Regions from separate parts of the Luethyella okanaganae genome, predicted to be linked through region 2. Evidence: predicted binding sites of a transcription regulator. Region 2 holds the regulator's gene; the other holds the start of a gene.
What was found. The regulator HrcA, encoded in region 2, represses chaperone genes, less so after heat shock. The targets are predictions, from matches to a motif close to TTNGCACTCGNNNNNNNCGAGTGCNAA.
Positions count from the first base shown of each region.

Region 1: a site for HrcA is predicted at 1,832-1,858, ahead of groES (co-chaperone GroES). Genes of this name have one in related genera too.

Region 1 is NZ_JBHSTP010000003.1:213,912-218,119, forward strand. It holds gene ACFQB0_RS12420 (DUF4190 domain-containing protein) at 1-513, shown strand, start outside; gene ACFQB0_RS12425 (class I SAM-dependent methyltransferase) at 617-1,804, opposite strand; gene groES (co-chaperone GroES) at 1,935-2,231, shown strand; gene rarD (EamA family transporter RarD) at 2,341-3,264, shown strand; gene ACFQB0_RS12440 (hypothetical protein) at 3,355-4,053, shown strand.
Region 2 is NZ_JBHSTP010000001.1:1,422,728-1,426,935, forward strand. It holds gene ACFQB0_RS06735 (16S rRNA (uracil(1498)-N(3))-methyltransferase) at 1-67, opposite strand, end outside; gene dnaJ (molecular chaperone DnaJ) at 377-1,483, opposite strand; gene hrcA (heat-inducible transcriptional repressor HrcA) at 1,559-2,581, opposite strand; gene ACFQB0_RS06750 (DUF4870 domain-containing protein) at 2,791-3,228, shown strand; gene ACFQB0_RS06755 (DUF4870 domain-containing protein) at 3,355-3,729, shown strand; gene hemW (radical SAM family heme chaperone HemW) at 3,737-4,208, opposite strand, start outside.

The DNA of each region.
Region 1 (4,208 bases), on a different contig from region 2:
TCTGCCCCGGTTCCACCGGCAGCGCCCGAGGTTCCGGCCGCTCCGGTTCCGCCGGCCGCCCCGCCTGTTCCACCTGCGCCGGGTTATGCTGCCCCCACCGCTCCGACTCCCGCTTACGGCGCCCCGCCCGCCTATGGTGCGCCTGCCGCTCCTGCGGCCGGCGCGGGCGGATACCCGCCGCCGGCCGGACCCGGCTATGCGCCCCCCGCCTACGGTCAGGCCCCGTACCCGGGAGCGCCCGCACAGAAGTCACCTGTGTTGAGCATCATCTCGCTCATCGCAGGCATCCTCGGCCTGCTGATGTCGTTCTTCGGCGGCTGGGGAATCATCTTCTCGATCGCCGCCGTCATACTCGGCTTCATCGGCAAGAAGAAGGAGCCGGCCGCCAAGGGAATGTGGCTCACCGGAATCATCACCGGTTTCGCGGGCATCCTCGTCGCGCTGATCTGGATCGTGATCGGAATCATCTTCTTCATGGCGCTCGCTGCTGGCAGCGGCTACTACGGCTACTGAATCGAATCCGTGAGGGCCGGGGTGCGGGAGCGCCCCGGCCCTTCGCTCGCTCCGTCTGGATTCGCGGCAGGAGTCCTCCAGGTCGCGGATCTGTGGTCGATCGTCAGACCCTCTCGACGAGCAAGGTCACGTGGCGCCCAGCCTCTCGGGTCATCACGATGGTCGCCGAGGCCGTGCCCTTGAGTTTGAGACGGGTTCTCAGCGCTGCTGGATCGACGTCGACCCCGCGCTTCTTGATCTCGAGTGCCCCGATTCCTCGCACATGCAGGGCGGCCCGCAGCTTTCGCTCATCGGACGGGAGGGTGTCGAGCACCCGGAAACATGTTGCGAACGGCGTCTCCCGCGCTTCGTCAGACGTCAAGTAGGCGATCCCAGCACTCAGCATGCGCGCGTTCAGGCGACGCGCAAGGTCGCCGATGAGTCTCGCCCGAATGACCGCTCCGTTCGGCTCGTACAGGTAGTCGCCGCGTTCGCCGACTTCGACGTCGTCGCTGTCGCCCACACCTGTGAGCTCTGCGGAGCCGCCGCGGTCGAGCAGGAGGGCGGAACGATGAACCTCCTGGCGCGCCAGCGGACCGAACCAGAGCCCCGTCTCGACGAGCTGACCGTCGACCGACACCCACTGGGCTTCGGCATCGGCCGGTATGAGGTCGCGGTCGAAACCGGGACCGAGCTTGACGCCGACGGGCATCCTCTCGGCCAGGCCGAGGGCGAAGTCGAGAGACGGCGTGTAGTCCTCCGGCCGGGTGATGCGCGCGGTGTTCTCGTGCCCGGTCGTGCGCCTCGCCGGATCGAGATAGGCGGCGTCGACGCTCGTGAGATCGACGTCCTCTGCGCGCGCGACCAGCACCGTGGCCCGTTCGAAGGGGGCGAGGTTGTAGCTCGCGATCGTCGCGGTGACCTCGTCGACGTCGACGGCGGTGACCTCGAGATCCAAGGCGGCGAGCGCCATGGCGTCGCCGCCGATGCCGCAGCCGAGGTCGGCGACATGCCCGAGCCCCGCCCTCGCGAAACGCCCGGCGTGCAGTGCGGCGACGCGAAGCCGTGTCGCCTGCTCGAGCCCGGCCTCGGTGAACAGCATCCCCCGGGCGAAGTCGCCGAACTTCGCGGCGGCCTTCTTGCGCAGCTTGGCCTGGCTGAGCACGGTTGCGACGAGGTCGGGCGGGTGCCCGGCTTTGCGCAGATCGCTCACGATACGCACGATGTCGGCGGATGCGTCCCATTCGGGAAGCGCGTCCAGAAGCCGCAGCCCCTCGGGCGACAGCAGCTCGAGCAGCTCGGAGCGGTCCATGCCGCCACGGTAGCACCGTGCCCCTGGTTGGCACTCACATTGCGTGAGTGCCAACCAGGGCCTAAACTCGACTTAGCACTCTCGGTGTGAGTGTGCTAACCCAAGTCTTCGTACAAGAAAGAGGTCAACCGTGTCGGTCTCCATCAAGCCGCTCGAGGATCGCATTGTCATTAAGCAGATCGAGGCGGAGCAGACTACTGCTTCCGGCCTTGTCATTCCCGACACCGCCAAGGAGAAGCCCCAGGAGGGCGAGGTCGTGGCTGTAGGCCTCGGCCGCATCGACGACAACGGCAATCGCATTCCGCTTGACGTCGCCGTCGGCGACATGGTGATCTACTCCAAGTACGGCGGAACCGAGGTGAAGTTCGGTGGCGAGGATCTTCTCGTGCTCTCGGCTCGCGACGTGCTCGCCGTGGTCGTGCGCTAACACCGCACGATTTCCAGAAAGACCCGGATAGGCAGAGCCATCCGGGTCTTTCTGCCTCTGCAGGCGGGCGTAGACTTCGCAGGTGTCCACGCGAACAGAAGCCACGGTGATGGACGCTGTCGCGGTTCGCACACACAACATGGGGTTGGTCTACGCGATCGCCGCCTACGGGCTGTGGGGCGTCCTGCCCATCTACTTCCTCGCCCTCGTGCCGAGCGGCGCGTTCGAGATCGTCGGATGGCGCATCCTGTTCTCGCTCGTCTTCTGCGCCGTGATCCTCACGGCCACTCGCAAGTGGCGTCCGTTCATCGGCCTGTTGCTGCAGCCGCGCATCGCGCTCACAATGGGCCTCGCCGGTGTGCTCATCTTCATCAACTGGCAGACCTACGTCTACGGCACCCTCAGCGGGCACGTGGTCGAGGCCGCGCTCGGGTACTTCATCAACCCGATCGTGACGGTGTTCCTCGGCGTCTTCCTCCTGCGTGAGCGTCTGCGTCTCGTGCAATGGATCGCGGTCGGTGTCAGCATGGTCGCGGTCGTCGTGCTCGCCGTCGGCTACGGCAGGCTGCCCTGGATCGCGCTCGTGCTCGCGTTCTCCTTCGGGTTCTACGGCCTCATCAAGAAGCGCGTCGGCCATAGGGTCGACGCCGTGGCCGGTCTGACGATCGAGACCCTGTGGCTGGCCCCCGTCGCGATCGTCCAGCTCGCGGTCGTCGGTGCGACGGCCGGGCTCACCTTCGGCACGATCGGACCCTGGCACACCGTCGGACTGCTCTCTGCCGGTGTGGTGACAGCCGTTCCCCTCTTGTTCTTCGCAGCCGCCGCCCGACGCCTGCCCCTCGTCTATATGGGCTTCATCCAGTATTTCGCCCCGTTCATCCAGTTTCTCGTTGGCGTCGCGATCTTGCACGAGTCCATGCCGGCGGAACGCTGGCTCGGCTTCGGCCTCGTCTGGCTCGCCCTTCTCATCCTCACGATCGACATGGTGATGAACGTGCGCGGCGTCCGGCGTGCATCCCTCGAACTCGTCTGAGCAGCGGCTACGCTGACGGAATCGGGTACCGGACCTGGTTCCGTCGAAAGCGGGTCGAGCACTATGTTCCGTTTCTCCCATCGCAGTTCGATGACGGCGTTCGCGGCTGTGATCGCGGTCTCTGTGGCGCTCGCGGGATGCGCAGAAGAGCGTGCGCCGGCCCCGACGCCGATCGATCTGCCGGGCGTCTCGCTCAATGGCGACGGCTCGCTGCTCATCGCGACGGTCTTCGACATGGCGACGACCGGTGGTGCCGAGGTGGCCGGAACCGAACTCGCCGTGCGCGAGATCAATGCGGAGGGCGGGGTGCTCGGCTCCCCCGTCGTGGCACTGCACCGTAACAGCGCAGGCGACCCCGCCGCGCTCGGTGCAGAACTCGTCGGGCGTGGAACGGACGCCGTGCTGTGGGACGGAGCGGGGGCGCCTGCCGCGGAGCTGCTCGCCGCGCTCGAGTCCACCGGGACGGCGGTGCTGTCGTTGCGGGACATCGTGACTGGCACTCCGGCCACGCCGGATGACGCCTTCGCGGCACGGCTGCGCACCGCCGACCCCGGCCTCGCGGCTATGGACGGGGGCGCAGGAGGGTACGACGCCGTCATGCTCCTCGCCCTCGCCGCAGCCGCAGCGGGGGCCGACGGCGGGGCCTCGCTCGTGTCCCGTCTCGGCGCGGTGTCGACCGGAACCGTCGAATGCGTCGGCTGGGGGGCCTGCGCCGCAGCCATCGCCGACGAGCAGAGCATCCGATACCTCGGCGAGTCCGGGCCGATCGAACCGCCGGTCACGGGCTGAAACGCGTGGCTCGAGAACGCCGGGATCGCCGATGTAACGATTTGGCGTGCATTACGACGTTGTGACCGTGATCGCTTGTTTCGCCCGTCGCCGACCAATACTGTGACAGCACGGCAGTCGTCTGCACTGTCCCAAGGTGTACATTCCTAGTCCCA
Region 2 (4,208 bases):
CCGAGACGACCCCGCCGCTCTCGACCGCGTCGGCCTCGAGGTCTTCTCGGAGAAAGAATGAGCTCACACATAGGAACATAGCCGCTGAGAACCTCGTCCGGGCTCACTCAGGTGCACAGCGACGCGCCTCTCACCAGGCTTGGTACGAGCCCGCGCCGCTTCCCCGGCCCATCCGCGCACCGTGTCGGAGGGACGCGATCGGCAGCGATCCAGGCCGGCCTGACCGAGACGCTCCGGCAGCTGCTCACCGATCACGGTCATCCGTCGCAGGACGCCGGGATCGCTCGCCGCCTCGACGCGTCGGATCAGCTCGTCTCCTGCCGATCGAGATCGTGAGCACTCCCAGCCGGATGGGGCCGCCTGCCGTCACAGAGAATCAGCCGAGGAACCGATCGCGCAGCTTGGCGAAGAGACCCTGCTGGAAGTGCGACAGGGTCGGTGGCGGCTGCTTGTGGCTCTTCGCGAATTGCTCGATGAGGTCGCGCTCCCTGCCGCTGAGCTTCGACGGCGTGACCACCTGCACCCCGATCTTGAGGTCGCCGCGACCGTTGCCGCGTAGTCTGGTGACACCGCGGTCCTTGATCGTGATCACATCGGCGCTCTGCACCCCTTGGCGCAGTTCGATGGCCACGTCGCCGTCGAGGGCGTGCACCGTCGCGGTCGTGCCGAGGATCGCATCCGTCATCGGCACCTCGATCGTCGCGAGCAGATCGTCGCCGTCGCGGCTGAACACCTCGTGATGACGCACCTTCATCTCGAGGTAGAGATCGCCGTTGGGTCCGCCAGCTGGACCGGCCTCACCGCTGCCCGGCATCTGCAGGCGCACGCCCGTGTCGACTCCGGCGGGGATGTCGACGGGCACCGTGCGGCGGGCGCGCACCCTGCCCTGACCCTGACAGGTGACGCACGGGGTCGCGATGACCGTCCCATAGCCACGGCAGGTGCCGCATGGGCTCGACGTCATGACGTTCCCGAGCAGCGATCGTACGGCTCGCTGGATGCTCCCCGTTCCGTGACAGATGTCGCAGGTGACCGGCGACGTTCCCGGCTGGCAGCACGAGCCATGACAGGTATCGCACAGCACAGCCGTATCGACTTCGATCTCTCGGTGGGTGCCGAAGATGATCTCGTCGAGATCGACCTCGACCCGGATGAGCGCATCCTGGCCGCGCTCCCGGCGCGATCGGGGCCCACGGCGCCCCCCACCGCCTCCGCCGCCGAAGAAGGTCTCGAAGATGTCGCCGAAGCCGCCGAAATCCGCCCCTCCGAAACCGGCCTGACCACCGCCCATGTCGTACTGCTGGCGCTGCTTCGCGTCGCTCAGCACGTCATAGGCGTGCGTGACCTCCTTGAACCGCTCGGATGCCTCGGCGCCCGGGTTCACGTCGGGATGCAATTCGCGCGCCAGCCGCCGGTACGCCTTCTTGATCTCGTCTGTTGTCGCGTCGCGCGACACGCCGAGTACTTCGTAGTGGTCAGCCACTCCGGCCGTTCCTTTCCGGTCCCGATCGCGGCGCAGTACACACACATCTCATGTTCGGGACGACGTCGTTTCTCGCTAGTCTTCGCCCAGCAGCCTGGACAGGTACCGGGCGACGGCCCGGACCGCCGCCATGTTGTTCGAATAGTCCATCCTGGTCGGGCCGAGCACACCGAGACGCGACAACTCGCCACCCAAAGAGGTATAGCCGCTCGTGAGCACAGAGGTCTCGGCCAGTCCGAACGCCGCGTTCTCGCGCCCGATACTCACAGAGACGCCATGCTGGTCCACAGCCATCTCGCCGAAGAGACGCAACAGCACGACCTGTTCTTCGATCGCCTCCATGACCAGGTAGACGCTTCCAGTGAAGTCCTCCTCCGTGCGCACCAGGTTCGCCGCTCCTGCCATCACGAGCTTCTCCTGCCGGTTCGCGAGCACCTGTTCGATCAAAGTCTCGGCGATGGCCGCGGCGAGCTCACGATTGTCGGCCGAAACGAGCTCCGTGATGGTGCGCAGGCGTTCGGCTGCGTCCGTCATGTCCAGTCCGGAAAGCGCGACGTTGAGCCGTGCACGCAGATCGCCGAGCAGTTGCTCGTCGGCCGAATGCGGAGACTCGATGACACGCTGCTCCACCCGCCCGCTGTCGGTGATGAGCACGGAGAGCAGACGTGTCGGGCTGAGCGGCACCAGTTCGATGTGGCGTACCCTCGCACGGTTGAGCGAGGGATACTGGACCAGGGCGACCTGGTGGGTGAGCTGGGAGAGCAAACGAACGGTGCGCGCGAGCACCTCGTCGAGATCGGCCGCCTGACCGAGGAAGGTCTCGATCGCCTGCCGTTGCGCGGAGTTGAGTGGGCGCAGATCGGCGAGCTGGTCGACGAACAGGCGATAGCCCTTGTCGGTGGGAATACGGCCGGACGAGGTATGCGGGGCCGCGATCAGCTCCTCCTCCTCGAGAAGGGCCATGTCATTGCGGATGGTGGCCGCCGACACTCCGAAGGCGTGACGTTCGACGATCGACTTGGATCCGACGGGCTCGCGCGACGCCACATAGTCCTGCACGATCACGCGCAGCACCTCGAGGCCGCGTTCAGAAACCATACCCTGCGCCTCCTCGATCGTCATTCTGTTAGCACTCGTCGTATATGAGTGCTAATCATACCGCGACATGCCGATCGGCAATCATTGCCCCAAAGTGTTTCTCGGCAGTACTTTAGGCATGTACCGCACGACGACCTTTGCGCGGTAAGACGGGCAGGCACTGTCCAATCGGCAACGTTGAAATGCACCATCGTCTGAAAGGCACGACAATGAGCGATCCGAATTCGCAACAGCCTCCCCAAGACCCGAATCTCGGTCAGCAACCGCCACAGGTTCCGCCGCCGCAGCAACCAGTGCCTGGGGGGACCCCTGTCGTCGCCGCGCCGCTCACCCAGGCCGAGGACATCCAGTGGGCCTCATTCGCCCACCTCGGCGGGATCCTCGGCTTCCTGCCATCCCTCATCATCTGGCTCGTGTTCAAGGACCGCGGTCAGTTCACGAACGCCCAGGCTAAGGAAGCACTCAACTTCCAGATCACCATCCTGATCGCCTATGTGGTCGGCTGGATCCTCACCTTCGTGCTCATCGGCGTCTTCGTCTATCTCGCAGCCTGGATCGTGAGCGTCATCTTCTCGATCATGGGCTTCCTGAAGGCCAAGGACGGACAGCCTTACCGTTATCCCTTCGCCCTGCGCCTGATCAAGTAACCACGCACCGCCCTTCGGGGGTCACGACCGTCCCGAAGCGGTCGTGACCCCCGAAGGTATGCCACTATGGTGAAACCGAACGTCACCAGCCCTTCCCTGCATGTTGGGAACCGACAAGGAGACCGAATGTCTGACGCAACCCCGCCCCCCGCAAATCCCTATCAGGCTCCGACTCCGTTGAGCCCGGCCGACGAGAAGCTGTGGGCGACTCTCATCCACATCGGCGGCATCTTCTTCAACTTCATCCCCGCCCTCATCGGCTACCTCGTGCTCAAGGAGAAGGGGCCGTTCATCCGCGCGCACACCGCGACGGCGTTGAACTTCCAGATCACGCTCGTCATCGCGTACATCGTCGGCGGAATCCTCTCGATCATCATCATCGGCCTCTTCATCATTCTGGCCGCATGGATCCTGTCGATCATCTTCAGCATCATGGCCGCGGTCAAGGCCAATCAGGGTCAGCCCTACACGTACCCACTCACGATCAAGTTCGTGAGCTGATTCCGCGTCAGTCGTCTGCGAGCAACCGGCGTACGACGGCATCCGCGAGAAGCCGCCCTTTCAGGGTCAGTTCGACTGACCCTGAAAGGGCGGCTTTCGCGTCGACGAGTTCGTCGGCGATGAGACCGGCGACGGCTCGGCGTCCGGCGACGGGAAGCGTCGACACAGGGATCCCATCGCGAATACGGGTGAGCAGCAGCACGCGCTCGACCTCACGGGTTTCGGCGCCAAGGGTCTCCCGCCCCGCCGCCGGCGACACCCCGCCGCGTACGCGCTCCGCATAGGCGGCGGGATGCTTGACGTTCCACCAGCGGACACCGCCGACGTGGCTGTGCGCCCCCGGTCCGACGCCCCACCAGTCCTGGCCCCACCAGTAGGCGAGGTTGTGGAGCGAACGGTGCGTGGGATCGCGGGCCCAGTTGCTCACCTCGTACCACTCGTAGCCGGCCGCGCCGAGCAGCGCGTCGGCGAGCTCGTAC